2 regions of the Salinivibrio proteolyticus genome follow, and region 2 is predicted to be linked to the other one. Evidence: riboswitches for the same ligand, from Rfam matches in the RefSeq annotation. Region 2 holds a riboswitch; the other holds the start of a gene.
What was found. A riboswitch is a leader RNA that binds a small molecule or an ion and turns the genes downstream of it on or off. The one in region 2 is predicted to bind lysine.

Region 1 (15,624 bases), 750 kb from region 2:
AGGACGTATTAACTTGCGATAAGCCCAGATAAGGCAGTAAAAGCCATTTGAGTCTGGGATTTCCGAATGGGGAAACCCACCTGCATAAGCAGGTATCTTAGCGTGAATACATAGCGCTAAGAGGCGAACTCGGGGAACTGAAACATCTAAGTACCCGAAGGAAAAGAAATCAATTGAGATTCCGGCAGTAGCGGCGAGCGAACCCGGAGCAGCCCTTAAGCGGCTTAGGCGTTAGGTGAACAGGTTGGAAAACCTGGCAATAAAGGGTGATAGCCCCGTAACCGACAGCGCCTTAGTCGTGAAAACGAGTAGGACGGGACACGTGATATCTTGTCTGAACATGGGGGGACCATCCTCCAAGGCTAAATACTCCTGACTGACCGATAGTGAACCAGTACCGTGAGGGAAAGGCGAAAAGAACCCCTGTGAGGGGAGTGAAATAGAACCTGAAACCGTCTACGTACAAGCAGTGGGAGCCTCCCTTGTGGGGTGACCGCGTACCTTTTGTATAATGGGTCAGCGACTTAATGTTAGTAGCAAGGTTAACCGCATAGGGGAGCCGTAGGGAAACCGAGTCTTAACTGGGCGTGTAGTTGCTAGCATTAGACCCGAAACCGAGTGATCTAGCCATGGGCAGGTTGAAGGTTGAGTAACATCAACTGGAGGACCGAACTCACTAACGTTGAAAAGTTAGGAGATGACCTGTGGCTAGGGGTGAAAGGCCAATCAAACTCGGAGATAGCTGGTTCTCCCCGAAAGCTATTTAGGTAGCGCCTCGGACGAATACTACTGGGGGTAGAGCACTGTTAAGGCTAGGGGGTCATCCCGACTTACCAACCCTTTGCAAACTCCGAATACCAGTAAGTACTATCCGGGAGACACACGGCGGGTGCTAACGTCCGTCGTGGAGAGGGAAACAACCCAGACCGCCAGCTAAGGTCCCAAAGTTATCGCTAAGTGGGAAACGATGTGGGAAGGCTCAGACAGCCAGGATGTTGGCTTAGAAGCAGCCATCATTTAAAGAAAGCGTAATAGCTCACTGGTCGAGTCGGCCTGCGCGGAAGATGTAACGGGGCTAAGCGATACACCGAAGCTGCGGCAATGTCCTTATGGATATTGGGTAGGGGAGCGTTGTGTAAGCTGTTGAAGGTGTGCTGAGAGGCATGCTGGAGGTATCACAAGTGCGAATGCTGACATGAGTAACGATAAAGGGGGTGAAAAACCTCCTCGCCGGAAGACCAAGGGTTCCTGTCCAACGTTAATCGGGGCAGGGTAAGTCGGCCCCTAAGGCGAGGCCGAAAGGCGTAGTCGATGGGAAACGGGTTAATATTCCCGTACTGCTGCTTACTGCGATGGGGGGACGGAGAAGGCTAGGTGGGCCTGGCGATGGTAGTCCAGGTTCAAGTGCGTAGGCTGATTTCTTAGGCAAATCCGGGAAATCAAGGCCGAGACACGATGTCGAGCCACCAAGGTGGTGAAGTCATTGATGCCATGCTTCCGGGAAAAGCCTCTAAGCTTCAGGTAAGTAGCAACCGTACTCCAAACCGACACAGGTGGTCGGGTAGAGAATACCAAGGCGCTTGAGAGAACTCGGGTGAAGGAACTAGGCAAAATGGTACCGTAACTTCGGGAGAAGGTACGCTGCCCGCGGTGAAGTCCCTTGCGGATGGAGCTATGGGCAGTCGCAGATACCAGGTGGCTGCAACTGTTTATTAAAAACACAGCACTGTGCAAAATCGAAAGATGACGTATACGGTGTGACGCCTGCCCGGTGCCGGAAGGTTAATTGATGTGGTTATCGCAAGAGAAGCCATTGATCGAAGCCCCGGTAAACGGCGGCCGTAACTATAACGGTCCTAAGGTAGCGAAATTCCTTGTCGGGTAAGTTCCGACCTGCACGAATGGCGTAATGATGGCCACGCTGTCTCCACCCGAGACTCAGTGAAATTGAAATCGCAGTGAAGATGCTGTGTACCCGCGGCTAGACGGAAAGACCCCGTGAACCTTTACTACAGCTTGGCACTGAACATTGAGCCTACATGTGTAGGATAGGTGGGAGGCTTTGAAGCGGCGACGCCAGTTGCTGTGGAGCCATCCTTGAAATACCACCCTTGTATGTTTGATGTTCTAACTTAGCCCCGTTATCCGGGGTGAGGACAGTGCCTGGTGGGTAGTTTGACTGGGGCGGTCTCCTCCCAAAGAGTAACGGAGGAGCACGAAGGTGGGCTAATCACGGTCGGACATCGTGAGGTTAGTGCAATGGCATAAGCCCGCTTAACTGCGAGAGTGACGGCTCGAGCAGGTACGAAAGTAGGTCATAGTGATCCGGTGGTTCTGAATGGAAGGGCCATCGCTCAACGGATAAAAGGTACTCCGGGGATAACAGGCTGATACCGCCCAAGAGTTCATATCGACGGCGGTGTTTGGCACCTCGATGTCGGCTCATCACATCCTGGGGCTGAAGTCGGTCCCAAGGGTATGGCTGTTCGCCATTTAAAGTGGTACGCGAGCTGGGTTTAGAACGTCGTGAGACAGTTCGGTCCCTATCTGCCGTGGGCGTTGGATGATTGAGGGGAGCTGCTCCTAGTACGAGAGGACCGGAGTGGACGAACCGCTGGTGTTCGGGTTGTGTCGCCAGACGCATTGCCCGGTAGCTAAGTTCGGCACAGATAAGCGCTGAAAGCATCTAAGCGCGAAGCTGGCCCCGAGATGAGTCATCCCTAGAGCTTCGAGCTCTCTAAAGGGTTGTCGTAGACGACGACGTTGATAGGCAGGGTGTGTAAGCGCTGTGAGGCGTTGAGCTAACCTGTACTAATTGCCCGTGAGGCTTAACCATACAACACCCAAGAGGTTTTGGGTTGGACTTGAAATAAGCCAGTTGATTGTGGCGAGAACGAACAGCTTTCTAGATTAGGTGTTTTGACTGAAAAGTGAAGACACACCAAATTTTGCTTGGCGACCATAGCGCTTTGGACCCACCTGATTCCATGCCGAACTCAGTAGTGAAACGAAGCAGCGCCGATGGTAGTGTGGGGTCTCCCCATGTGAGAGTAGGACATCGCCAGGCTTGCTTTCTTGTTTTCAGATTTTTGAAAAAATCTGAAGGCAAAAACGAATTTAATCATCAAAGCAGATATGTGTAAGACTTTGATGAAGTGTTTTCGCTGATATAGCTCAGTTGGTAGAGCGCACCCTTGGTAAGGGTGAGGTCGGCAGTTCAAATCTGCCTATCAGCACCAGTATTTTCTTGGCGGCCATAGCGTAACGGCACCACCTGAACCCATGCCGAACTCAGAAGTGAAACGTTGCTGCGCCGATGGTAGTGTGGGGTCTCCCCATGTGAGAGTAGGTCACTGCCAAGAGTTATTTTTAAGCCCTCCGCATTCGCGGAGGGCTTTTTCGTTTTTACGTATTGTCCTTCCATACCGATTCCTTTCTATCCTCAATAGAGTATTGTTTTATCCTGCGTGATTATTGCTTGAGCTCCATAATGGGCTGCGTTATGTTATTAGATATCTGGACGTCTAAACATCTCTAGGAGGCAGTGATGCCGATTAAAATTCCGGACCAACTTCCCGCGACCAATATTCTGCGGCGTGAAAATATCTTTGTGATGACAGAAACGCGTGCGGTAAGCCAAAACATCCGTCCGCTGAAAGTCCTGCTTCTAAACCTGATGCCAAAGAAAATCGAGACAGAAACGCAATTTATGCGCCTGCTCTCTAATAGCCCTTTGCAAGTGGATGTTGAGCTTTTACGGATAGACAATCGACCAAGCAAGAACACGCCGACTGAACATCTTGATACCTTCTATCGCCAGTTTGAGGCTGTGCGGGGGCGTAACTTTGATGGTTTGATTGTGACAGGCGCGCCTCTCGGCTTAGTGCAATTTGAGGACGTGATTTACTGGGAGCATTTACAGGATGTGATGAATTGGGCACACCAACATGTCACCTCCACACTCTATATCTGTTGGGCAGCGCAAGCAGGATTAAAGCTACTTTACGATTTGCCTAAGAAAACACGCAAAGAAAAGCTATCAGGTGTTTATCGCCATCAGGTAAATAGGGAGTTATCTAAGCATCCGCTATTACGCGGCTTTGATGATAGCTTCTTAGCGCCTCATTCACGTTATGCAGACTTTTCTCCCCATTATTTGGATGAACATACCGATCTGGATATCTTAGCCACCTCTAATGAGGCGGGTACGTATCTGGCCGCGACCAAAGATAAGCGCAATGTGTTTGTCACTGGGCATCCTGAGTATGATGCGCATACCTTGCATGATGAGTATCACCGTGATTTAGAGGAGGGGATGGAGCCGGTGATCCCCATTAACTATTACCCGGATGACGATCCTTCTCAGCCACCGTATGTGAGCTGGCGCAGTCACGGGCATCTGCTGTTTGCGAATTGGCTGAACTATTGTGTCTATCAGCAAACCCCCTTCGATTTGGATACATTTTCAGCGTCTAACTTTACGCTTGATGAATAAAAAAGGCGCCATCTGGCGCCTTTATGATAGACAAAGGAGCGGAGTTCATTGAAGGCGCTTGTCCATCTCGTCTTGAACTGCGTTTGCTTTATCAACCATGCCGGTCATGGTTGAGCCTTGTACCAAAATAGAAAACACCACCACCGCGTAAGTCATCACCAAAATCAGCTCTCTGACATCGATTTGTTTTTCTGGGACCACAATAATGCCAGCTGGTACCGCCATGGCCATGGCCAAGGCGAGGCCTCCACGCAATCCTCCCCATGTGAGAATGCGCACAGCCCACGGGTTATATTCGCGAAAGCATCGGAAACCGAGATAGCAGGCTTTGACACTCAAATAGCGAGCCGCTAGCACTAAAGGCACGACACAACCCATTACAATCCAGTCCTCTTCATGAAAGGTGATTTGCAACAAGCTTAAGCCGATGAGCAAGAACAGTAAGCTGTTAAGAAATTCATCGACCAGTTCCCAGAAATGGTCGAGGTGATCTTCACTTTCTTTGGAAAAGCCAATAAAGCGGGTCCAGTTACCGATCATGATCCCGGAGACGACCATTGCCAGTGGTCCGGAAACATGCAGCATATCGGCGAGCACATAGCCAGCACTGGGAATGGCTAAAGTGAGCAACAGCTCCATGGAGTGATCGTTAGTGGCACAAATCAAACGGTGAAAGGCATAGCCTAAAACTAGGCCGTAACATATGCCGCCAATCGCTTCTTGCGCAAACAGCGACAGGGTGCCCGCCAAGGTTGGGTTTTGATGTCCGAATGCGAGGGTGAAAATAGTCACAAACACCACCAAGCCAAAACCATCGTTAAACAACGACTCGCCTTCGATTTGGGTGGTAATACGCATGGGGGCATGTAATTTTTTGACAATCGCAAGCACGGCAATGGGGTCCGTGGGTGAGATAAGGGCGCCGAAAAGTAAGCAGTAAATATAATCAAATTGTACCCCAATCAGTTGGAACACGCCCCACACACCAGATCCAACTAAAAACACGGAGAGCAGCGTCGCACCGAGTGCAAGAGTGGTGATTTCCCATTTTTGGTCTGAAAACGAAGGCAGTTTGACGCCCAACCCTCCAGCAAAAAGTAGAAAGCCAAGCACGCCCTCAAGGAGAAACTCCTCAAAATGAATATCCCCTAAGGTTTGCGCGGCAATCGCCTTTAGAGGCAGGGCTTGATACTGACCGGCAATCACTATCCCTAAAGACAGTAAAAGTGCACCCGCCGTGATTGCGATGGTGGTTTGGACGCGGCTAATTTTACTGTTAATAAACGCGATGATAATGGCGGCAGCGGCCATAAAGCTGAGGATAGCGTAGGTTGACATACATCATTCCTGATACGGCTAGGGAGTGGAAAAAAGAGTTACAAAATATTAATAGAAATCGCTTCCAAAACGAACAGCAGATTTGAAATAGATCAATATTAATTCATTTAAATAGACGTCTAGATTTCCATTTTCGCTGTGGTAGGATGAAATTATCGCAATGAGGAAGATGATAAGCGTAATGAGTATGGACCGACTGACACAGCAACTGCGCGAACGTATTTTGGTAATCGATGGTGGTATGGGCACCATGATTCAGGGGCTAGGGCTCAATGAGGCCGATTATCGTGGCGCGCGTTTCAAAGATTGGCACTGTGATGTAAAAGGTAACAATGACCTTCTGGTGCTGACTCAACCCGATAAAATCGCTGCCCTACATAGTGATTATCTGGCTGCGGGCGCGGACATTATTGAAACCAATACCTTTAACGCCACCCGAATCGCGATGGCCGATTACGACATGCAAGCGCTGAGTGCGGAAATCAACTTAGCGGCCGCTCGGCTTGCGCGTGAGGTTGCTGATACGTGGACGGCGAAAACGCCAACTAAACCCCGCTTTGTCGCGGGTGTGTTAGGGCCCACTAATCGAACGTGCTCAATTTCACCGGATGTGAATGACCCGGGCTTTCGCAATGTCAGTTTTGATCAGTTAGTCGACGTGTATGCTGAGTCTACCGAAGCCCTCATTGAGGGCGGTGTAGATATCATCATGTTGGAGACCATCTTTGATACCTTGAACGCCAAAGCCTGTGCGTTTGCGGTGGAGAAGGTCTTTGATACTCGTGGTTTGCGCCTGCCCATTATGATCTCCGGCACCATCACTGATGCATCTGGGCGTACCTTATCCGGACAAACCACCGCCGCTTTTTATCACTCGTTGCGTCATGTCGAGCCACTGTCTTTTGGCTTGAACTGCGCGCTCGGGCCGGCGGAATTGCGCCAATACGTTAAAGAGCTGAGCGACATTTGTGAGGGCTTTGTCTCTGTCCACCCGAACGCGGGGTTGCCCAACGCCTTTGGCGAATATGATCTCTCTCCTGAACAGATGGCGACACACATTGATGAGTGGGCGGCATCTGGCTTTATCAACTTGGTCGGTGGCTGTTGCGGGACCACCCCCGAACATATTCAAGCGATCAGTGATGTTGTTGCGACGCATCCTCCTCGCCCCTTGCCGGCTCATCCCGTCGCCTGTCGCTTATCTGGACTCGAGCCACTAACCATTAATGGCGATAGCTTGTTCGTTAATGTGGGTGAGCGCACCAATGTGACCGGCTCAGCACGCTTTAAACGTTTAATCGTTGAAGAGCAATATGACGAAGCGCTTGAAGTGGCATTGCAGCAAGTGGAAAACGGCGCCCAAATCATCGATATCAATATGGATGAGGGCATGTTGGATGCCGAAAAGGCCATGGTGCGATTTCTCAATCTTTGCGCGGCCGAGCCGGATATCGCCCGTGTGCCCGTGATGATTGACTCCTCCAAATGGGAGGTGATTGAAGCTGGCCTTAAGTGCATTCAAGGGAAAGGCATCGTCAACTCTATTTCGCTCAAAGAAGGAGAAGAAGCCTTTCTTCACCAAGCACGTTTAGTCCGTCGCTATGGTGCAGCGGTGATAGTGATGGCGTTTGATGAGCAAGGACAGGCCGATACTCAGGCACGAAAAGTAGAAATCTGTACGCGGGCCTATCATCTTCTGGTCGAGCAAGTCGGTTTTCCGCCGGAAGACATTATCTTCGATCCCAATATCTTTGCGGTTGCCACCGGCATTGATGAGCACAATAACTACGCGGTCGACTTCATCAACGCCGTGGCTGATATCAAGCAAACGTTACCGCATGCCATGATCTCTGGCGGTGTCTCAAATGTGTCGTTTTCGTTTCGAGGCAACAACCCCGTCCGTGAGGCTATTCATGCGGTGTTTTTGTATCACTGCATCAAAAATGGCATGGACATGGGGATCGTCAATGCGGGCCAGTTAGCCATCTATGATGATTTGCCTGAATCGCTGCGCTTGGCAGTAGAAGATGTGGTGCTCAACAAAGACGATGGTGCCACGGAGCGGTTATTGGAGATCGCCGACAGCTATCGTGATAGTGGTGAGAGCGAGGTCGCGGAAACCGCGGAGTGGCGTAGCTGGCCAGTAGAAAAGCGGCTGGAACATGCACTGGTCAAAGGCATTACAGAATTTATTGTTGAAGATACCGAGCTGGCTCGCGCGGCAGCGAGTAAACCCCTAGAAGTCATTGAAGGCCCGTTGATGGCGGGCATGAACGTGGTTGGGGACTTGTTTGGCGAAGGCAAGATGTTCCTGCCACAAGTGGTGAAGTCGGCTCGGGTGATGAAGCAAGCGGTGGCGTACCTTGAACCTTACATCAACGCTGAAAAGCAGCAAGGGCAGACTAATGGCAAGATCCTGCTTGCCACCGTCAAAGGCGATGTACACGACATTGGCAAAAACATTGTGGGCGTGGTGCTGCAGTGTAATAACTTTGAGATTATTGATCTTGGCGTGATGGTGCCGACCGATAAAATCCTGTCGGTGGCTCGAGAAGAAAACGTCGACATTATTGGTCTGTCGGGTCTGATCACCCCATCGTTAGATGAGATGGTGAACGTGGCGAAAGAGATGGAGCGACAAGGGTTTGATATTCCTCTGCTGATTGGCGGTGCGACCACCTCCAAAGCCCATACCGCGGTGAAAATTGAGCAGCATTACCATGCGCCCGTGGTCTATGTACCCAACGCGTCGCGTGCGGTTGGGGTGTGCTCCTCGTTATTATCCGAGACGCAGCGACCTGATTTTGTCGCGCGTTTGGCCAACGAGTATGACACTGTGCGTGAGCAGCATCAGCGTAAAGCGCCCCGCACGCCACCGGTGACCTTGGAGCAGGCTCGCGATAACAAGTGGCAAACGGATTGGGCAAACTATATGCCTCCGCAACCGGCGAAGCCGGGCATCCATGTTTACGATGATGTTTCGATAGCGACCTTACGTCAGTATATCGACTGGACGCCTTTCTTTATGACGTGGTCTCTCAGTGGCAAATTCCCCGCGATCTTGGATCACGAGCTGGTGGGGGAGGAAGCCCGTCGTTTGTATCAAGACGCCAATGCTTGGCTCGATCGTTTCGAGGCAGAAGGCTTGGTAGCGGCAAAAGGGGTGTGTGGCCTCTTTCCTGCCAATAGCGTGGATGATGATATTGAAGTGTATACCGACTCGTCACGAAAAACGGTGAGCACGATATTGAATCATTTGCGCCAGCAAACACAAAAGCCGCGTGGTGCGAACTATTGCTTGTCAGACTTTATTGCGCCGAAAAGCAGCGGTCAGCCGGATTGGGTTGGTGCATTTGCGGTGACAGGCGGTATTGGTGAGTATGCTTTGGCGGAAGAGTACAAAGCGAAAGGGGATGACTACAACGCGATCATGATCCAAGCGGTGGCGGATCGACTCGCAGAAGCCTTTGCGGAATATCTTCACCAGCAAATTCGGATCACCTTGTGGGGGTATGCGCCCGATGAGACGCTCGATAACGACGCCCTGATCCGCGAACAATACCAAGGGATCCGGCCAGCGCCAGGTTATGCCGCCTGTCCTGAACACAGTGAGAAAGGCAAGATTTGGCAATTGCTATCGGTAGAAGCGCATACGGGGATGACACTTACCGAAAGCTATGCCATGTGGCCGGGCGCGTCGGTTTCGGGTTGGTATTTTTCCCATCCAGAGTCACGTTACTTTGCGGTAGCGAAAATTCAAAACGATCAACGTGATAGCTACGCGGCACGTAAAGGCTGGTGTCTTGAGGAAGCTGAAAAGTGGCTAGGCCCTAATCTTAATGCCTAACCGAGAAAAGCCAGCGCACGCTGGCTTTTCTTTTGGGTTTTACTCAAAAAGCTGTGTATGTAAACGCTGCACCACCTCGGTGGCACTGTCGTCATCAACCACCATACAGACATTGTGATTACTCGCGCCATAACAAATCATGCGCAAGGTGGCGGTATCTAAGGCGTTAAATACCGGCGTCACCGCCCCCGGAGTATGACGCATCTCATTACCAATTAAGGCGACCACGGCCAAGTGTTGGCAAACGTCAACATGGCACAAGGTCGAGAGTTCCTCCAAGGCGGCATCAGGCAAACGGGGCACCTCACCTTGTGTATTGGTTTGATCGAGTGTCAAAGACACACTGACTTCGGAGGTAGTGATCAGATCGACGGAGATCTGATAGCGCGCTAGGATCGCGAAGACGTTGGCAAGAAAGCCATACGCTTGGAACATCGTCAAGCTGGTCAAGGTCACCATGGTTTGATTTCGGCGCAACGCAATGGCGCGGAATAGGGGGGATGATTCCGCGTGTTCTCGGATCCAAGTCCCGCCTTTTTCCGGCGCACAGGCCGCCCCGACAAAGACAGGAATATGCTGGCGTACCGCGGGTAATAGCGTGGACGGGTGGAGCACTTTGGCGCCAAACGTCGCCATCTCCGAAGCTTCACTAAAGCTGATCTCAGCAATAGGACGTGCTTTGGCAGCGAGGCGTGGGTCGGTAGTATAAATGCCCGGTACATCGGTCCAAATCGCCAAGCTTGTTGCCCCGAGCGCTTCGGCAAACAAAGCGGCACTGTAGTCGCTGCCTCCTCGGCCAAGAGTGGTCGTTCGTCCTTCTTTGTCGGCACCGATAAAGCCTTGGGTCACGAGAATGTGATTGTCTAGCTGCGCATTCAAGCGCTGACACTGTTGCTGAGTTAGGGCGATATCTGGAATAGCGTGACCAAATTGGCTATCCGTTTTCAAATATTCGCGGGCATCAATCCGAACTGCGGGCAGGCCAAGATGGACGAGCAAGCGAGTAAACAGGTGCGTAGAGGTAAGCTCGCCACAGGCAACCAAGGCATCGGTAAGCGCTTCGCTCGGGGCCTCACAGGCTTGCTCACTCAAGGAGATAATCTGCTGGTGGAGCGTTCGCACTGCTTCTTGGGTGTGATGACAAGCGGGCAAAGCTGCCAGTATTTGCTGGTGGATAGCGTCTATTGCATCCAGTGTGTTTTGGCGTAAGACATCGTTTTTTATGCCTTGGGCTAAGGCGACAAGATGGTTGGTGACGCCGGCACATGCGCTAATCACTACAAAACGGGTCTCAGGATGGCGCATAATCACTGCGGCACTTTGTTGCATGGCGGCAAAGGTGCCAACACTGGTGCCGCCAAATTTAGCGACTGAAATAGATGGTAACGGGTTCACGTCCTTTTCCCCTTTTGAGCTCGTGCTCATTGATTCAACATATTTAAAAGTCAGTGGGGAACATCAGAAGTCACGTCGCAAACGCGAGCAAAAAGGAAGAGCAAACGGCAGGCATTCTGCCAGAAGCGCTCCACCTGTCTGTCCAAATGGATGACAAGTGACAGCCTGAAGGATTCAGCCTTCATGGCCGGCGGCTCCTTACCCTGTCGGAACCCCCTCGGCATCGCCTCCCCTGATTATCACGCCTTGGAGTAGGGCTCCGCGTGATAACTGCCTGAGTGATGCACCTCTTCTGTATGTTCGGCCATGTGTTGATCCACATGGTGAGTGGTTACATTACGGGCGCTGGTGAGTGGTTGTCAACCGCCAATTGAGTTGCAAAGCGACGATCAGGCACCTATATCGCTGCTATCCGCCACCCGTTGAATATGCGCTCTAGCACGTAAGTTCGCAATGTGACAATGGGGCGATGAACACAAAGTATGCTATAACGGAAAGCGCAAATTTAGCAGACACAAGGATAGGTTATGGCAACTTCAATTTCCGATATCCGCTCATTTCAGCCGATAGAGCGCACCCTGATGGGCCCTGGCCCGTCTGATATTTCTCCGCAAGTGTTGCAGGCGTTGAGTCGTCCGACGTTGGGACATCTCGATCCCCTTTTTATTGCGATGATGGATGAGGTCAAACAGCTCTTACAATATGCCTTTCAGACCGAGAATCCGTTTACCATTGCGGTCTCTGCCCCCGGGAGTGCAGGAATGGAAGCGTGCTTCGTTAACCTTGTAGAGCCCGGTGATACCGTGATTGTCTGTCGCAATGGGGTGTTTGGCGACCGAATGCGAGAAAACGTTGAACGCTGTGGTGCACACGCGGTGATGGTTGACGATGCATGGGGCGAGCCTGTCAGCCCTGAAAAGGTGGAAGCGGCATTAAAAGCGCACCCAGAAGCTAGCATCGTCGCGTTTGTTCATGCTGAAACCTCCACGGGCGCTTGCTCAGATGCGCAAACACTGGCGACGCTGGCGCGCGAGCACGGCTGCCTTACAATTGTTGATGCCGTAACATCACTTGGCGGTGTACCCTTGAAAGTCGATGAATGGCAACTTGATGCGGTCTACTCTGGTAGTCAGAAATGCTTGTCATGCGTCCCGGGCCTATCGCCAGTCACCTTCTCGGCGCGTGCCGTTGAAAAAATGCAAGCGCGCACCCACAAGGTGCAAAGCTGGTTTCTCGATCAAAGCTTAGTGCTGGGCTATTGGAGCGGTGACGGCAAACGCAGTTATCACCATACTGCACCGGTCAATAGTCTGTATGCGTTACATGAATCATTGCTCAAGTTATATCAAGAGGGAATTGAGAACGCTTGGCAGCGTCATCGAACCATGCATCAACGCTTAAAAGCGGGGTTGGACGATTTAGGTATCCGCTTTGTGGTGGATGAGCCTTATCGCTTGCCGCAATTGAACGCGGTGTATATCCCGGATGGCGTCGATGATGGCGCGGTACGCCAACATTTGCTCAACACCTATAACCTCGAAATCGGTGCAGGCTTGGGCGATCTCGCTGGTAAGGCATGGCGAATTGGCTTAATGGGCTACAGTGCGCGTGAAGAAAACATCGCGCTATGCTTAAAAGCATTGGGCGACGCACTGCGCTAGGCGTACGTTATTCCGGCGGAGTGCGCATCGGTAAGGTGTGGCGAGTGGTCCACACCTTGGCGGCTTGCGGAAACAAATATCGCGCCTCTTGCTGAATATCGCGTGCCCGCTGCGTATCGCCAATTTGCAGTGCAATCTGGTAAGCATGCTGGTAGCCCGCAAACGTGGGGTGTTGTGCCACATGCTGCAGCCATAGGTTCAGGTGCTGGTGGCGCTCGGCATCCGACAGCGTCTCTAGGGTGTGCTGAAAGTGCTGTTCCGCGAGCCCTTGGGTGAGTTTGCTTTGCCACCATGGATGTTGCTGGTAGAGCGTAATACGCTGAGAGGTTAATAAAGAGTCACGCAGGTAGCGATTGGCTAAATACACCGATGATAGGCACAACAATCCCACCAAGATCATTACAGTGGCAATACTGCGTGTCGAGATACGCTGCCCATATTCGGCGGTAGAAAATGTGATTCGTTGGTATTTGCTGGTTAAATTATCCAGCCAGTACAGCCACATGAGCAGTAAAATACCGTTAAACCACTGCGTACCGCTGGCCGGATAGATAAGCAAGCCAGTGAGTGGCGGAAGCACGAGCGCAACGAGCATACGCCGCGTGCCAGAAGGGGCGCGGATAATGCGAAGCGCCAGTGGCAGTATCACCGCAAGATACGCCAGTGCTATCACAAGCCCACCTTCCAATAACCACAATGCTAGCGCGCTCGGCAATTTCACGGGGCCAGTGTGTCCCGGATGTGCCGCCGATGCGAGCAGTAGAGTAGTTTGTCCATGACCCATGCCAACGCCAAAAAAAGGCGTTTGTTGAAATTGCTGCCAGGCAAGCCACAGTACGCGTTTGTCTTGAGGCGTGAGCCATTGCCAGCTTTCTTGCCCGGTCAGTCCGAACACCGCGAGTAACGCACCGGCAGACATGGCGGCCAGCCACGCAAGATGCTGGCGCCGCGTCGCAAAGCGACTGAGGTAAACCTGTTGCAAGGCAATGGCGCAAAGGGCAAACAGGAGCAGTAGCGGTCGTCCTTGCATGGCAAGCACGGGCAGGATAACCACAGGCGTGAACACCAACACGCTTTGCGTTATCGGATGGCGGTAGCGGTTACTTGGCTCTCGGGCGAGCAGATAAGCCGCCAAACTTAGGCCGGTGAGTAATAACGCATGGGTCACGGCAGAGGGTAAATGCGGCACCCAATGTTCAAACTTAAAAGGCGCTATGCCCGGTGGCGATTGGTTGCCTAAGACGGAGAGGATGGCCAACCAAGAGGCAAGCATCAAAATGGCCAGTAGCTTTTGTCGCTGGGCATGATTAAAAATAAACTGCTGTAAGCTGGAGAAAAAACCGAAGCTGAGGACCAATGCGGCGATGGCATAGCCGCTATTTAGCGTTGCCGCTTGCGGATAAAGATATGGCACACTGGCACAGAGCGTGGCGGCCACTAACGCCCAAGTTAAGTGAGTGACGCGCCATGTGTGCTGTCGCCACACTTCCAGTCCGGCGAACCCCAATACCAAGCTAAGCGTGAGTAACGACAGAGCGGCAGCAGGATGGCGAATACCCACCAACGGCAAGTCGACCGAATACAATGGCAAACAGATCAGCCATAACGCCGCCAGTGCCCCTAAAAAGGGCACCGTAAGCGGTTTTCGTTTCACTCGGTGGGTGGGTAACGCCTGTGTCATTATCGCTCCAACATGGGCTTCAAGAAGTGGGCCGTATGGCTACCAACCACATTGACGATCTCTTCTGGCGTACCTTGAGCAATGATTTCACCGCCGCCGTTACCGCCTTCAGGTCCTAAATCGATGATCCAATCTGCGGTTTTAATCACATCTAGGTTATGCTCGATCACCACAATGGTGTTGCCCTGTTCGCGTAAGCGATGCAACACATTCAGCAACTGCTGAATATCATGGAAGTGCAAGCCGGTTGTCGGCTCATCAAGGATATATAGCGTTTTACCGGTATCGCGCTTAGATAGCTCACGGGCCAGTTTTACCCGCTGTGCTTCGCCGCCTGATAAGGTGGTGGCGGCTTGGCCTAGACGTATATAACTCAGACCGACATCCATCAACGTTTGTAGCTTACGCTTGATAGCGGGGACGGCGTCGAAAAATTCACGTGCGTCTTCGACGGTCATTTCCAAGACTTCATCGATAGTTTTGCCTTTATAGCGCACTTCGAGTGTTTCGCGGTTGTAGCGTTTCCCTTTACACACATCACAAGGCACATACACATCGGGCAAGAAGTGCATTTCTACTTTGATCACCCCATCGCCTTGGCAGGCTTCGCAGCGACCGCCGCGTACGTTAAAGCTAAAGCGACCCACTTTATACCCGCGTGCCCGAGCCTCTTGCGTGCCGGCGAAGAGCTCACGTATCGGCGTAAAGATCCCCGTATAGGTGGCTGGGTTTGAACGTGGAGTACGCCCAATGGGGCTTTGATCAATATCGATCACTTTGTCGAAATGTCCTAACCCGTCAATAGACTCGTAAGGCGCGGGTTCGGCGGTGGTGGCACCATTGAGTTGCTGGTGGGCCACTTTAAAGAAGGTATCGTTAATTAATGTCGACTTTCCTGACCCAGATACGCCGGTGACACAGGTGAATAAGCCTACGGGCAAGTGTAAATCGACATGTTTTAAGTTGTTCCCTGTTGCGCCTTTAAGCACCAACATTTTGTCGGGATCTCGAGGGCGACGGGTCTCTGGAACGGCAATCGCCTGCTTGCCGCTGAGGTACTGTCCGGTTAGCGAGTTGTCATTGTTGAGAATATCGTCGAGGCTGCCCTCGGCCACGATTTGTCCGCCGTGAGCACCAGCGCCTGGACCAATATCAATCACGTAGTCGGCGGCGCGAATGGCGTCTTCATCATGCTCGACCACAAGCA
Region 2 (15,624 bases):
CGGTATTCGCGGCAAAGCTGGGAGCATGTTGAGTTTGTGCTGCCCTGTACCACCGCTGACATGGCAGGACTAAAGCAAGCATTGCAGCGCGCGTTTCCAGGCATATTTGCGCGCGCAGAACAGCAACATACCATCACGGTGAAGTGCAGCGAACCTTGTGTGAAAGGCGAGCGGTTACCTAATCCGACCATTGCTTTTAAGTATCAAGATGTTTGCGTGAAGTTTCACCCTTTTCCGCTGGCTGAGATTATTGCAAGCGAAGCCAGTGACTAAGCACTGGCTTCATGGAGCTGTCGGGAGTGCGATATGTGATTATAGGATCACGGTTTTATTGCCGTGAACAAATACCTTGTCATCCACCACTCGGGCAATCGCTTGGCTCAGCACGCTTTTTTCCACATCACGTCCGGCTTTGGCCATATCTTGCGCATTAAAACTGTGGTCAACATGAATCACGTTTTGACCAATAATGGGGCCCTCATCCAAGTCGTTGGTAACAAAGTGAGCGGTCGCACCAATGATTTTGACACCACGCTCAAAAGCTTGATGATAGGGGCGTGCGCCAATAAATGCCGGCAAGAAGCTATGGTGAATATTAATGATTTTGTGTGGATATTGCGCGACAAAGTCGGGGGTGAGCACGCGCATATACTTGGCCAGTATGATGTAGTCGGGCTGGTACGGCTGGATTGCCTTTAACATTGCCTGCTCGTGTGCCTCACGCGATAAATCTTGATGGCAAACATGGTGGAAAGGAATATCGAAGCGCTCAGTCAGCGTCCGTAGCTTGTCATAGTTTCCCACCACGGCAGCAATCTCGATATCCAAAGAGCCATCGTAGGCTTTCATTAAAATATCGCCCAAACAGTGCGACTCTTTGGTCACCATGATCACAACGCGCTTTCGCCGTGAGCTGATAAGCTGACGGTGACTCCCAGCAGGAAGCGCTTGGTCGAGATCTAACAACAGCGTGTGGTCATTAAAAATCCCTTCCAATTCGGTGCGCATGTAAAATCGACCCGTGGCATTGTCGACATATTCGCGATTATGGACGATGTTGAGTTGGTGCTTATAACAAATATTGGTGATCTTGGCGATCAGGCCTTGGGCATCGGGACAATCCGTGAGTAATGTTTTTCGTTCCATGTTGATGTGATGTTGCTTAATAGTCCTTCGGTTTTACCCTGTCTACACCCCAAGGTCAAAGTGAATTTACCCTGATCGCCGAACATCCGAGGGGAAGTGGTTTCATCCTCTTGGGGGCTTTGGCATAATGCCCGCTTTCCCCTGTGTATTTATCCAATGATCCGAAAGGTTTTCTCTGATGCCGGTGCGCTGGCAAAAGCAATTGATGGCTTTGTGCCTCGACAGCCGCAAACCGATATGGCGATGGCGGTCGATGCCGCGATCCGCGAGCAAGGACAGTTGGTGGTCGAGGCCGGGACAGGAACAGGGAAAACGTATGCCTATCTTGCCCCTGTATTGTTGAGTGGTAAAAAAGCCATCATCAGCACGGGCTCAAAGAACCTGCAAGAGCAGCTTTATCATCGCGATTTACCCTTGATGAAATCGGCGTTGGGGTTCACTGGTACCACGGCGCTGTTGAAAGGGCGAGTGAACTACCTTTGTCCAGAGCGCTTGAGTCGTCAGATCAGTGAGTGTCATCGCCCAGATAGTGATCCGAGCCAATTAAGCCAACTGGTCAAAATCCGCGAATGGTCTTCGTATACAGAGTCGGGGGATTTGAGTGAGTGTGACGCGTTGGCGGAAGACAGTCCGCTCATTCCCGTGATCACGTCGACCAACGACAATTGCCTTGGTAAAGACTGTCCAAGCTATGAAGACTGCTATGTCGTCAAGGCGCGCCGTCGCGCGATGGAGGCGGATGTAGTGGTCGTGAACCACCATTTGTTCTTGGCTGATGTGGCGATCAAAGAAACTGGGTTTGGGGAATTGATCCCAGATGCGGATATCATGGTGTTCGATGAAGCGCATCAATTACCTGATATTGCCAGCCAATATTTCGGTCAGTCGCTGTCTAGTCGCCAGTTACAAGACGCCGCGAAAGACATCCACATTGCTTATCGTACGGAATTGCGTGATACCCGACAGTTGGAAAAAGTCGCCGATCGTTTATCGCAAGCGGCGATGGATATGCGTTTAGTGATGGGAGAGCCCGGCTTTCGTGGCAATTGGCGAGAGCTTCAAGCTTCACCGGCTGTCGAGAAAGAATTAGTACGCTTAACCGATGCACTGGAGTTGGCCCATGACGTGGTCAAACTGTCACTGGGTCGCAGCCAACTATTGGATGCGGCGTTTGATCGCATCACCTTATTTAAGGCACGTTTATCGCGACTGCGTGATACGTCGATCACAGGCTATTCGTACTGGTATGAATGTACGCGCCATCACTTCAGCCTCAATATTACGCCGCTCTCGGTGGCCGATCGTTTCCGCGAACAAATGGATGAACAAGGTGGGGCATGGATTTTTACCTCGGCGACACTCGCCGTGGAAGGTGATTTTAGCCACTTTAGTCATCGACTTGGCATTTCAGCACAACGGCAGATGACGTTAGAAAGCCCCTTTGACTATCCCTCACAAGCGCGACTGTGTGTGCCACGCCATGTGCCTGAAACCAATAGCTATCGGCGAGCCGACAAGCTGGCAACCTTGTTAGGGCCTGTGATTGAGCGTAATCAAGGGCGCTGTTTCTTTTTGTGTACGTCGCATCAAATGGTGCGAGACTTAACAGCATTGTTTCGCGACCAACTCGCGATTCCCGTGTTGATGCAAGGCGAAATGCCGAAACAGCGCCTGTTGGCAGAATACTTATCACTGGGGAATGCGTTGCTGGTGGCAACCGGCGCGTTTTGGGAAGGGATCGATGTGCGTGGACAGGCACTCAGTTGCGTGATCATCGACAAACTGCCGTTTGCGTCGCCCGATGACCCCTTGCTCAAAGCGCGTATTGAAGATTGTAAGTTGCAAGGCGGCGACCCCTTCTCGCAAGTGCAAATTCCAGAAGCGGTGATCACGCTCAAGCAAGGGGTAGGGCGTTTGATTCGCGATAAGCGTGACCAAGGCGCGTTGATCATTTGTGATAACCGCCTAGTGACGCGCCCTTATGGCGCCACCTTTTTACGCAGCTTACCGCCCATACCGCGTACGCGCGATCTGAATAATATTGACGACTTTTTATCAGCCATAAATGCTGACCATACCGATGCAGAGATGCCTGCATTGCAATCACCGATTGAGGGTTAAATGACGCTAAAAATGCTTGCCGTGGATACGGCCACGGAAAACTGCTCTGTTGCGCTGTGTATCGGCGATCAGATGATGGTGCGCAGTGACATTGCGCCGCGTGAACACACCAATAAAATCTTACCCATGGTCGATGAGGTACTCGCGGAGGCGGGCGTATCACTCACGCAACTCGATGCACTCGCCTTCGGCCGGGGGCCAGGGAGTTTTACTGGTGTGCGAATTGGCATTGGGATTGCACAAGGTTTAGCGTTTGGTGCTGATTTACCCGTGCTGGGTGTATCGACGCTAGCGGCGATGGCCGAGCAAGCGCACCGTACTCATGGCGCAACGCAAGTACTCACGGCGATTGATGCGCGAATGGGAGAGCTATACTTTGCCCAGTATGAACGTCAAGAAAATGGCGATTGGCATGCGTTGGCTGATGAAGCGGTTGTGGCGCCTGACGCATTGTGCCTTGAATCGACCGACGGTACGTGGGCACTGGCAGGAACCGGCTGGCCTGCCTATCCTGAATTAGCGAAAGGGTTGGATCTGACCACCACAGAATCAGGCGTGTTGTATCCACAAGCACAAGACATGCTGGCTATTGCCAAATACGCCTACCAGCGTGGTGAGGCTGTCGCCGCTGAGCTCGCGACGCCCACCTACTTGCGTGACAAGGTCACGTGGAAGAAGCTCCCCGGACGCGAGTAAGAGTCTGTTTGGGTCGGTTTGCCTCGCATAGGAAGCAAGTATGGTATCGATTAACGGAATTCCTTCTTCACCGCCTAACCGGCCGAATCAAACGCGGCGCCCTTCATCCTCGGAGAAAGCGTCGCGTAAACAAACTCCGCAAACGAGCCAAGTTGCCAAGGCAGTGCGGCAAAAGGTGCAACATGTCTCTGTCTCAGAGGCAGAGCAAGCTAAACAACATATTCAGTATGATTTACCCGATGGCCGCGGTCGTCAGGCAATGTCATCTTACTTAGCGGTGCTTAACCATGCGCGGCGAGAGGAACTGCTTAACCTCGTCGGGGTCGATATCTATGTATGACGTCGAGAGAGGAGTACGTGTGATGAAGCTAATATCAACCGGATTGCTGATGATCGGGGCGCTACTGTTAACCGGTTGCAGCACCTTGCCTGACAGTTTAAAAGGTCGTATGGATCAGCCGGTAACTGAGTACCCGGTCGTAGCCAGTATGACCGCAGCCAATCAGGGTGAAGAAGTGCGCATGGGCGGCATGATCGCCAGTGTTGAAAACCGCGAAGCGGACTCGGTAGTCGAAATCGTCGCGTTGCCCACCTCCAGTGCGGGGCGCCCCGATATTGGTGCGTCGTCACTGGGTCGATTTAAAGCGGTTTTTAGCGGTTTTGTCGATCCTGCAGACTATGCGAAAGGGCGTCCTATTACGGTGCTGGGTGAATTTGTTGAACAGCAAATGGGTAAAGTCGGGGACTATGAATATGCCTACCCTGTATTGTCAGTCAAAGGGCACCAGCTGTGGAACATTGAGCAAAAGGTTATCGATGACGATCGCCCTTATTGTTATGGACTATATTGCTCGCGCGTTCGGGTAGGCGTCGGGACTGGGCGAGTACAAAGCGTGATCACTTTACCCTAACCAATGATGCATTCTCCACTGTCGGCGCAACTTGATGAGGCACTTCAGGCAAATCCAGCGATGATCGGCCTGTCGAGCGGATTGGAACCACTCACGCTCTCACTGGCCTCAACGCGTGTCACGGGAGCTGCCCGTCCAGCGGCAATCGGTGCGCCTACTTTGGTCATGCTTCACGGCTGGCAAGATAACCTAGCCAGTTTTCATGCTCTGGTGCCTTATTTACCCCGCGAGTGGGGATTATTATTGTTTGATTGGCCCGGACACGGTCTGTCAGAACATAAACTGGGCGACTACTACTACCCCTTCTACGACTACTTGGATGATTTACACCAAGTGCTCCATCAACAGCGCTTCTCCGGCCCACTGATCTTGGTTGGCCACTCACTCGGTGGGCTGGTGGCGAGTTGCTATGCCGCTGCTTTTCCAGACCGCATTGCTGCACTGGTAATGATAGAAGCGCTCGGCCCGATGGCTGAACCTGCTCAACAGATAACCAACCGATTGGCGAAAAGTCTTGATCAACGCTTAAAGCAGCGTCAAAAGCGCCAACGCTACTTTGATTCTGCATTTCAGGCGCTACAATTACGCGCGTCCATCAATAAAGTGGCGGCTGAACCGCTTTTGCCATTAGTCGCTCGCGGATTGATGGAGACTCCTCAAGGTATCACTTGGCGACACGATCCTCATTTGCGCGGGGATGCGCTTTACCGGATGTCGCCCGCGCATTGTGAATCGATTATCCGGGCAATTCACTGTCCTGCTCTCGCCATTCGAGGAACGTATGGCTATCCTGCATTGCGTTCGCAGGATGCTCAGCAACGGATGCATGGGTTTCGCCAATTACAGGTGGTGGACCTGCCGGGTACGCATCACTGTCACCTTCAACAACCGCAACAGGCTGCATCGTGGGTAACAGATTTTGTGACCAAAATTCAAACGCGCACTTAAAATGCTCGTGTAAAAATAATGTTAACGCTATGGTGGACGGGTTAAACACCTGTTTGAATAGAATCTCGCGTCGATCGAAGCGGGCAGTATAGCCTGCAAGCTAAAACATAGGAGAAAGCCAGTGGAAAAGGTTTGGCTTAATCGTTACCCGTCGGATGTGCCGGCGGAAATAGATCCAGATGCCCATCGCTCTTTGATTGAGATGTTTGAACACTCAGTGCAAAAGTTCGCTGACCAAACAGCCTTTATTAACATGGGCCAGGTCATGACCTTCCGTAAGCTCGAAGAGCGTAGCCGCGCATTTGCGGCGTACCTGCAAAACGAGCTGAAATTACAAAAAGGCGATCGTGTGGCGATCATGATGCCGAATTTGCTGCAGTATCCAATTGCGTTGTTCGGTATTTTGCGAGCGGGCTGTGTGGCGGTTAACGTCAACCCTTTATATACGCCACGAGAGTTGGAGCACCAGTTGACTGACTCAGGTGCGAAAGCGATTGTGATTGTCAGCAATTTTGCTCACACCTTGGAAAAGGTGGTGGAGAATACACCCGTTAAGCACGTGATCCTTACGAGTTTAGGGGACCAGCTCCCTCGTGCGAAAGGCACGTTAGTGAACTTTGTGGTCAAGTACGTCAAGAAAATGGTACCGAAATACCATTTGCCGGACGCAACGTCGATGCGTAATGCGCTCCGCCGTGGCCGCCGTATGCAGTATGTAAAACCTTTCTTAAAAGGTGATGATGTCGCTTTCCTCCAGTACACGGGTGGTACCACTGGATTGGCGAAAGGCGCTATCTTGACGCACCGCAACATGTTGGCCAACGTCTACCAAGCGAAAGGCACTTATCAACCGGTGCTAAACGTGGGCGAAGAGTTGGTAGTGACCGCGCTACCGCTTTATCACGTGTTTGCGCTAACCGTAAACTGCCTGCTGTTTATTGAAATGGGTGGACAGAACCTGTTGATCACCAACCCGCGTGATATTCCGGGCTTTATCAAAGAGCTACAAAAATATCCATTTACGGCGATTACAGGGGTGAATACCCTCTTTAACGCTTTGCTACACAACGAAGATTTTCATGAGTTAGATTTTTCCAACTTACGCCTTACTGTTGGTGGCGGCATGGCGGTACAACGCGCTGTCGCAGAAAGCTGGAAAAAACTGACCGGTAAGCACCTCCTAGAAGGCTATGGCTTAACCGAGTGCTCACCGCTTGTGGCGGCGTACCCTTATGATTTGCGTGATTACAACGGGTCGATCGGTTTGCCCGTCCCATCTACGGAAGTCCGTATTGTGGATGAGAATCGTGAAGATGTCGCCGATAACCAACCGGGCGAATTGTTGGTGCGTGGTCCGCAAGTGATGCAAGGTTATTGGAACCGACCAGAGGCGACGCGTGAAAGTATCGATGAAGACGGTTGGTTGGCAACCGGTGATGTGGTGCAGTTTGATGATAACGGCTTCTTACACATTGTCGATCGTAAAAAAGATATGATCCTTGTATCAGGCTTTAACGTCTATCCCAATGAAGTGGAAGATGTGGTCGCCCTGCATGATAAGGTATTGGAAGTCGCCGCGATTGGTCAGCCAGACGAAAACTCAGGCGAAGTCGTTAAGATTTGTGTGGTGAAAAAGGATCCGTCGCTGACCCGTGATGATCTGATAGCGCACTGCCGTAAGCATTTGACCGGTTATAAAGTGCCTCGCGTGGTTGAATTCCGCGATGAGCTACCGAAAACCAATGTAGGTAAAATCTTGCGCCGTGAGTTACGCGATGAAGCCCCTAAGGCGCCGCAAAAAGCTTCTGCTTGATGCGCGCTGCCCGCGAAAAGGGTAAACTGGAGCGTAACGAATCACGAAATGCCGGCATTGCCGGCATTTTCTTTATAGGCTAACTTGTGAATTATCAACAAATCACATCACATCAACAACTTGTCGACGTATGCGCAAAAATGCGCCAGAAACCTGCTGTGATGGTCGATACCGAATTTGTGCGTACCCGTACGTTTTACGCGCAACTTGGGTTGGTGCAATTGTATGATGGTGAGCAACTTGTACTCATCGATCCGATTGAAATCGAGGATCTTTCCCCATTGTGGGCATTGCTGGTTGACACCAATGTCACCAAAGTATTGCATGCCAGTAGTGAAGACTTGGATGTGTTCCAACACTATGCTGGTACCTTACCCACCCCTATGGTTGATACTCAGCTGATGGCTGCTTTTTTAGGGCACGGTGTATCAGAAGGGTTTGCGAGTTTGGTGAATACCTATGTGGGAGTGGCGCTTGATAAAGGCGAATCACGCACTGATTGGTGTGCGCGCCCACTAACCGATAAGCAAAAGCATTATGCGGCGGCGGATGTGTATTATTTGATGCCTCTGTACCAAGCGCTTGAGAAAGCCTTGGCAAAAACACAGTGGCAAGCGGCGTTGCAAGAAGAATGTATCCGCTTATGTGACAAAAAGCGCCAACCCAAAGAGGATTCGCTGGCATATCTTGATATTAAATACGCGTGGCAGCTGCAGCCGAATCAATTAGCGGTGCTCCAATCGCTTGCAAAGTGGCGCGCGAAAGAGGCACGACGTCGCGATATTGCGCTTAATTTTATTGTGAAAGAGCTTCACCTTTGGAAAATGGCGCGATTTGGAATTCGTAGCGTTGAGCAAATGCAAGCGCATGATTTTGATAAATTTGAGATTCGCTATCATGCCCAAACTTTGATCACGCTGGCGAAGCAAGCTGAGAAGCTTCCTAAAGCGAAGTGGCCACAACCCATCACGCGTTTAGTCGATGAGCCGGGTTACAAAGCCGTGATTAAGACGCTCAAAGAAAGCGTTCAACAGTGTGCGGATGAGCTGGGTTTTGTACCAGAGTTTATTGGCTCAAAGAAGCAATTGAATCAGTTGATCAGTTGGGTATGGCGAGAGCATAAAGCGGAGGATAAACGCCCAGATCTCGCACAAGGGTGGCGGTATACTCTGATTGGCAAGCGCCTGATAGCGATGATTCCCAGTGCGCCAGTGACGCATTAAAAAAGCGGTGCTCAGCACCGCTTTTCTACAATCAGCGAACGAGGCTCACGCTTTAGCTCTCTTTCCCTTCTTCCGGCAAAGTCACATTTAACTCTAAGACGGAAAGATCGTCGTCCCCTTGCTCGAGGCTCACGGAGACTTGCTCGGGACCGATATCCACATATTTACGGATCACATCTAAGATATCCTGCTTGAGCTGTGGCAAATAGGTTGGGGCAGGGCTATCTGCACTGCGTCGCTCCGCAACAATGATTTGCAGGCGCTCTTTTGCAATGTTGGCGGATTTTTTCTTGGCTGGCCGAAAGAACTCTAGCAATGCCACATTAGCCTCCAAATAAGCGTTTTAGAAAACCTTTGCGCTCTTCCTCAATAAAGCGGAATGGGCGCTCTTCGCCAAGCAATCTTGCAATGGCATCTTCATACGCTTGTCCCGCATCCGATTCTTGATCGAGAACCACAGGCTCGCCTTTGTTTGAGGCATGCAGTACTGACTGGCTTTCTGGGATGACCCCTAACAGTGGGATACGTAAGATCTCCTCAACATCCGACACGCTGAGCATCTCGCCGTTGGTCACGCGGCTTGGGTTATAACGGGTTAAGAGCAAGTGGTGCTTAACCGGTTCCTCACCGTTTTCGGCGCGGCGAGATTTTGAATCGAGAATGCCCAGAATGCGATCAGAGTCGCGCACCGAAGAGACTTCAGGGTTGGTCGTGACGATGGCTTCGTCGGCAAAATACAGGGCCATGAGGGCGCCAGCTTCGATACCCGCAGGCGAATCGCAGATGATGTATTCAAACCCAAGCTCATCCATCTCTTTTAACACCCGCTCGACGCCCTCTTTGGTGAGCGCATCTTTATCACGAGTTTGTGAGGCTGGAAGAATAAATAGATTTTCAACCCGTTTGTCTTTGATCAGTGCTTGATTAAGGTTGGCTTCGCCGTTGATCACGTTGACAAAGTCATACACCACGCGGCGCTCACATCCCATAATTAAATCGAGATTACGAAGACCAATATCAAAATCAATCACTGCGGTTTTTTTGCCAGCCATGGCGAGTCCCGTCGCGAGTGCTGCACTCGACGTGGTTTTACCAACACCGCCTTTACCGGAGGTAATTACAATAATTCGTGCCATTCCTCGTCCTTATTCTGTTATAGCGTGAGGGGGTCTATTTGTAAGCTTTCTTGATTGAGCGAGACCATGACGGGGCGCTCAATAAACTCAGATGGAATTTTGTCGCTTAGCCAGTAGCTACCGGCTACTGACAATAATTCTGATTGTAAATTCTGGCAATAAATACGCGCTTGCTGCTGGCCGCTGGCGCCGGCAATGGCTCTGCCGCGCAGCACGCCGTAAATATGAATACTGCCATCAGCAATGACTTCCGCCCCGGCACTGACATGATTCAATACCACCAAGTCAGCATTTTTGGCATAGATTTGCTGTCCCGAGCGCACGGGATTCGTGACCACTTTAGTGGGGGTTTGAATCGGATCGGCAACACGAGATTGCTTGCTCGATTTGAGTACCGCAAGCCCCACCGATTTGGCTTGCTGGCGGGTATCGTTATGCGTGACGCCAGTAAGGCCGACTAAAATCATCCCAGTTTCACTTAAACAGTGCTTTAAAGCGGTGAGATCTGGGCATAGCTTTAAACGGCTGACATCCGCCACCACAGGCGCGCCTTCAAAAAATGCGGGGGCTTGGGAAACCTTATCAGCCAAAATGGCGGCCGCTTCAGTAAAATTGTCATCCACAAGATGAAGAACAGACAAAGTAAAAGTTGAGCCTTTCAACTCCGGGTGTTTGTGCATGTTGTTTGATTCCGGTTATATCGTTGAAACGCGAGTCAGACGCGCATTATCAGACGTTGGATAGCATGGTATATTCACAGCATCGATGCGGCAAGCAGGGTTTGATATTCGGCGGACATTGCCCCCTAATTTTGGCGATTTCTTGTCATGGTGCGCGATGTGAGCCGCGTTTAGTGAGCATTGTGTGACACATTTTGCGGCAAAGCCTAACAAACCTTAACTCGTCGATGACACTATTTCGCCATCGTTATGGCATGCTGATGAGGACATTGAGATGTATTGCGCAATTTATCGTAGCAAAAAGAAAGAAGGCACCTATCTTTATGTACCGGGGAGAGATAAATTCGATGATGTGCCAGAAGCATTAATGAACAGTTTTGGACAACCAGAGTTTGCCATGATGATTGATCTCGGTAAGCGAGAAAAACTTGCGGTTGTTGATATTGAGAAAGTGAAACAAAGTCTGCAAAACGAAGGGTTCTTTCTACAATTACCACCGCCACCGGATGCGGCGTTGCAGGCTATCCGAAACAAGAATGAAAAATTGTAATTAGGGAAGCGTATGCGCAAAGGTTTGATTTCAGCATTGGTTGCAGCCTCAGTTTTTACCTCGGGGCCGCTATTTGCAAAAGAAGGGTTTGATCAGTACGTCGAATCATTGAAAGAGGAAGCGCGTCAAGCAGGGATTGATGACGATATACTGGCACGCGCGTTTGCTGGCATTGAGTATCATGAACGGGCGGTCAGTGCCGATCGAAATCAACCTGAGCGGCGTTTAACCTTGGATGAATACATTCCCCGCGCCGTACCTGATTGGAAAGTCGATCAGGCGAAAGCGCTGTATAAAAAACATTATGCGGCGCTAAAAAAAGTCGGTGAGGAATATCAGGTTCAGCCTCGTTTCATTGTAGCCTTGTGGGGCGTGGAAAGTAATTTTGGCAAACTGCAAGGCAACTACAATGTTATCGAAGCACTGGCCACATTGGCTTATGATGGGCGTCGAGAAACCTTTTTCCGCCAACAAACAATGGCAGCACTGACCATATTGCAAGAAGGGCATATTGCGCCTGAAAACATGAAAGGTTCATGGGCCGGTGCAATGGGGCAAAGCCAGTTTATGCCGACGTCTTTCCTTCATTATGCGGTTGATGGGAACCAAGATGGTAAAAAAGATATTTGGCAAACGGAAGCTGATGTCTTTGCTTCTGCGGCGAACTATCTAAAACAAGCTGGCTGGGACGATACGTACACATGGGGACGCCAAGTTAAATTACCAAAGCATATAGATAGGAATAAACTTGGTGTCGAAAGTAATAAGGCGCTGTCATTAAATCAATGGCAAGCACTGGGTGTAACGCGTCTTAATGGCCAAGCGTTGCCGAATGTCGATATTCAAGCTTGGTTGATTCAGCCTGATGATGAACTTGGACGAGCTTATTTGGTTTATAACAACTATCAAAGCTTGTTGAAATGGAACCGTTCACACTACTTTGCGTTAGCGGTCAGTCATTTGGCAGACCGGATAAAGTTTGGTTAATGGGTGATGATAGAGATTCTACGAATCAGATAAAAAAAAGAGGCCGTCCGGCCTCTTTTTTTTATCTTCATGTGCAACACTTAGGCTTGTTGGCCAGGGATCAAGAAGTCTTCTAATTTCGCACTACCATTTTCGGTTGCTTCACGGATCACTTTCGGCATACGACCTTGACCGGTCCATGTTTTTACCGAGCCGTCGCTATCAGTGTATTGATATTTAGCAGGGCGTGCCGCGCGCTTGCCTGTTGATTTAGACTTGCTTGCACCACCTAATAATTTCATGAGTTCATCAGGTTCAATACCATCGGCGATTAACATCTCACGGTATTTTTCCAGTTTCGCTAGGCGTGCTTTTTCTTCTTCTTGCGCTTGACGCTCAATCTCTTCACGTTCTTCAACGACGGTTTGTAGCTTTTCTAACGCTTCTTTAAGTTGCTCGGCGGTCATTTCTTTTGCGACAGCACGTAAGCTGCGTAGGTTAAGTAACGCTTTCATTGCATCAGACATTATTGGGTTCCTATTTGATTTATATGTTAATTGAACGGATGGTAACAGTATAAGTGAAATATACAATATTACATAAAATAATTAGTGCCTATTTTTCATTATTTATTTTCTGTTCGCAATATTTGTTACCCATATTTAAGGGTGTTTTTTTAAATATGCCCAAATTTTGAGTGGTTGCGACTGATTTCATCGACACTTGATAGTGTGACGTTTTAAGTGGTGGCTTTTTGTGCGTGAACAGTTGCGATAGTGAACATCTTGTGTAGAATGCTCCACTCTTAACGTAGAGGTGCGTTGTTTATAAGTAGTGTGCACGAGGGTGATGCCAGTGACCGCACATGAAAGGAGCCAACGCCGAAGCCAGTAAGGCCATCATGCCGACTGTGCTGGGGCTGTTACCGAATAGGGGCAGCACTGCCATAGTAATTAGGACACACTATGGAGCGCTACTGTAGGAGGCAAGTTGTTTGCTGTGTGTTACCACGCCTTACCAGTCTTCGTTTCTGCAGTAGATCTCCAACCAATTGGTTGATATTGAGATCATGAACTTAACAGACTTTTCTTCATCCGCTTTATCGTTACTTCCACCCTTGCTGGCTTTGGGCCTTGCCATTGCAACACGTCGCGTGCTGTTGTCGCTAGGCATGGGGATTGTACTCGGTACCTTGCTACTCGCTGACTTTTCCCTAGGGACATCGGCGCAATACCTTTTTGATGTGGTTGCCGGCCTATTTGTGGCTGACGGCAGCATTAATAGCTGGAATATGAGTATTCTTGCTTTCCTAGTATTGCTGGGAATGATCACCGCTTTATTGTCCCTCTCTGGAGGAACACGAGCGTTTGCAAATTGGGCACAGAGCCGAATTAAAAGCAAACGAGGAGCAAAGCTACTGGCGGCTTTCTTGGGCGTATTTATTTTCGTAGATGACTATTTTAATAGCTTGGCGGTGGGGGCTGTTTCGCGCCCTGTGACCGATCGCTTCCATGTGTCTCGAGCCAAGCTGGCGTATATTCTCGATTCGACCGCCGCACCTATGTGTGTTATTACCCCCGCTTCGAGCTGGGGCGCTTATATCATTACCGTCATCGGCTCGATTTTAGTCGCACATGGGGTGACAGATTACACGCCGCTCGGCGCCTTTGTCACCATGATCCCGATGAACTTCTATGCAATCTTTGCGCTTCTGCTGGTTTTTGCAGTGATTTGGTTTCAGCTTGATATTGGCCCTATGCGTCAATTTGAATACCAAGCAAAAAAAGGCAGTCGCTTAGGGGATGAAAGCGACAATTGTGCCGATCTTTGTGACGATCTTGGGATTGAAGAAAGCGAGCACGGCACGGTTTCTGATCTGGTGTTACCGATTGTGGTCCTCGTTGTGGCGACCATCAGTGCGATGCTCTACACCGGCGCACAAGCGTTAGCGGGTGACGATGTATCCTTCTCAGTACTCGGCGCGTTTGAGAATACTGATGTAGGCATGTCCCTTCTGATGGGAGGCGCAGCTGGACTTATCGTTGCTTTAGCCATGACGATCAAACAAGGGATTGGTGCGCCTGCGATCAGCAAAACCTTATGGGTCGGGGCGAAATCCATGTTTGGGGCCATTCTTATTCTGCTGTTTGCATGGTCTATTGGCCATATCATCGGCGACTTGCAAACGGGTAAATATCTGTCTTCATTGGTGCAGGGCAATATGCCATCTGAGCTACTCCCTGTTGTGCTCTTTTCACTCGCGGCAGTGATGGCATTTGCGACCGGCACCTCATGGGGAACCTTTGGTATCATGCTACCGATCGCGGGCGATCTGGCTGCGGCGACGGAAATTTCCTTGATGTTACCTATGCTGTCGGCGGTATTAGCCGGTGCGGTGTTTGGTGACCATTGCTCACCGATCTCAGATACCACCATCTTGTCATCCACAGGGGCACGCTGTGGGCATATTGATCATGTCTCGACACAGTTGCCTTATGCGATTGGTGGCGCTCTGGTGTCCGCGGTTGGCTTTTTGGTCCTTGGCGTTACCGCATCACTATGGTTGGCATTTGCCGCCACGACACTGGCCTTTGTCGCGCTTTGTTTTGCGCTACTGTGGCTGAAAAAGCGCCCGTGCAAAGCCATGGCCTAATCTCGCTCGTAACTACCTCATAATAGGATTGAGCGCAAAGCCCCGCTGGTCGGGGCTTTCCTTTTTGATGAGATCCGGTAGCATGCTGGATTGATTTTAAGCCTGATGACCGAATAATCCGAGATAACAATGGCGCAGCTTTATTTTTATTACTCCGCAATGAATGCCGGTAAGTCGACAACACTTTTGCAATCAGCCTTTAATTATCAAGAACGAGGCATGCAGCCCCTGTTATATACAGCGGCAATCGATGACCGATATGGTCAGGGAAAAATTAGCTCACGAATTGGTTTAGAGACAGAGGCGCACCTATACCACAATGAAACCAATTTATTCGAACATGTTTCAGCCATTCAAGAACACGAAAAAGTAGACTGCCTGTTACTGGATGAGAGCCAGTTTCTCACCAAGCAGCAAGTGCTTGAGTTAACTGATGTGGTCGATAAATTGCGTATTCCTGTGTTGTGTTATGGATTACGCACAGACTTTCGAGGAGAGCTATTTGAAGGCTCTCAATACTTACTCGCTTGGGCGGATAAGTTAGTAGAACTAAAAACGGTTTGTCATTGTGGTCGTAAAGCCAATCGAGTGATCCGCCAAGATGCGAATGGCAATGCGATCGCTGATGGCGATCAAGTTGTGATCGGTGGTAACGAGCGTTATGTGTCGGTTTGCCGGTTGCACTATAAGGAAGCTCTTGGCTTACTATGAGCATGGCCTGCGATGGGCGAGTGTCTCTATAAGGTAGAGCGCGCCGAGTACGAAAAAAAGCGAACGCAAT

Region 1: another riboswitch for lysine. It lies ahead of lysC (lysine-sensitive aspartokinase 3); the one in region 2 lies ahead of N7E60_RS05260 (Na+/H+ antiporter NhaC family protein).

The regions. Positions count from the first base shown of each region.
Region 1 covers NZ_CP114584.1:325,464-341,087, forward strand. The annotation lists rRNA gene N7E60_RS01655 (23S ribosomal RNA) at 1-2,836, shown strand, start outside; rRNA gene rrf (5S ribosomal RNA) at 2,952-3,067, shown strand; tRNA gene N7E60_RS01665 (tRNA-Thr) at 3,164-3,239, shown strand; rRNA gene rrf (5S ribosomal RNA) at 3,247-3,362, shown strand; gene metA (homoserine O-acetyltransferase MetA) at 3,548-4,495, shown strand; gene N7E60_RS01680 (cation:proton antiporter) at 4,541-5,833, opposite strand; gene metH (methionine synthase) at 6,015-9,680, shown strand; gene lysC (lysine-sensitive aspartokinase 3) at 9,720-11,105, opposite strand; lysine riboswitch at 11,191-11,375, opposite strand; gene N7E60_RS01695 (pyridoxal-phosphate-dependent aminotransferase family protein) at 11,603-12,736, shown strand; gene N7E60_RS01700 (Wzy polymerase domain-containing protein) at 12,744-14,417, opposite strand; gene uvrA (excinuclease ABC subunit UvrA) at 14,417-15,624, opposite strand, start outside.
Region 2 covers NZ_CP114584.1:1,075,518-1,091,141, forward strand. The annotation lists gene N7E60_RS05185 (VOC family protein) at 1-273, shown strand, start outside; gene purU (formyltetrahydrofolate deformylase) at 313-1,146, opposite strand; gene N7E60_RS05195 (ATP-dependent DNA helicase) at 1,303-3,267, shown strand; gene tsaB (tRNA (adenosine(37)-N6)-threonylcarbamoyltransferase complex dimerization subunit type 1 TsaB) at 3,268-3,963, shown strand; gene N7E60_RS05205 (hypothetical protein) at 4,004-4,303, shown strand; gene N7E60_RS05210 (Slp family lipoprotein) at 4,326-4,874, shown strand; gene N7E60_RS05215 (alpha/beta fold hydrolase) at 4,878-5,822, shown strand; gene fadD (long-chain-fatty-acid--CoA ligase FadD) at 5,944-7,635, shown strand; gene rnd (ribonuclease D) at 7,722-8,858, shown strand; gene minE (cell division topological specificity factor MinE) at 8,911-9,180, opposite strand; gene minD (septum site-determining protein MinD) at 9,182-9,994, opposite strand; gene minC (septum site-determining protein MinC) at 10,012-10,674, opposite strand; gene N7E60_RS05245 (YcgL domain-containing protein) at 10,949-11,224, shown strand; gene N7E60_RS05250 (lytic murein transglycosylase) at 11,237-12,211, shown strand; gene N7E60_RS05255 (H-NS family histone-like protein) at 12,292-12,717, opposite strand; lysine riboswitch at 12,994-13,174, shown strand; gene N7E60_RS05260 (Na+/H+ antiporter NhaC family protein) at 13,260-14,843, shown strand; gene N7E60_RS05265 (thymidine kinase) at 14,973-15,554, shown strand.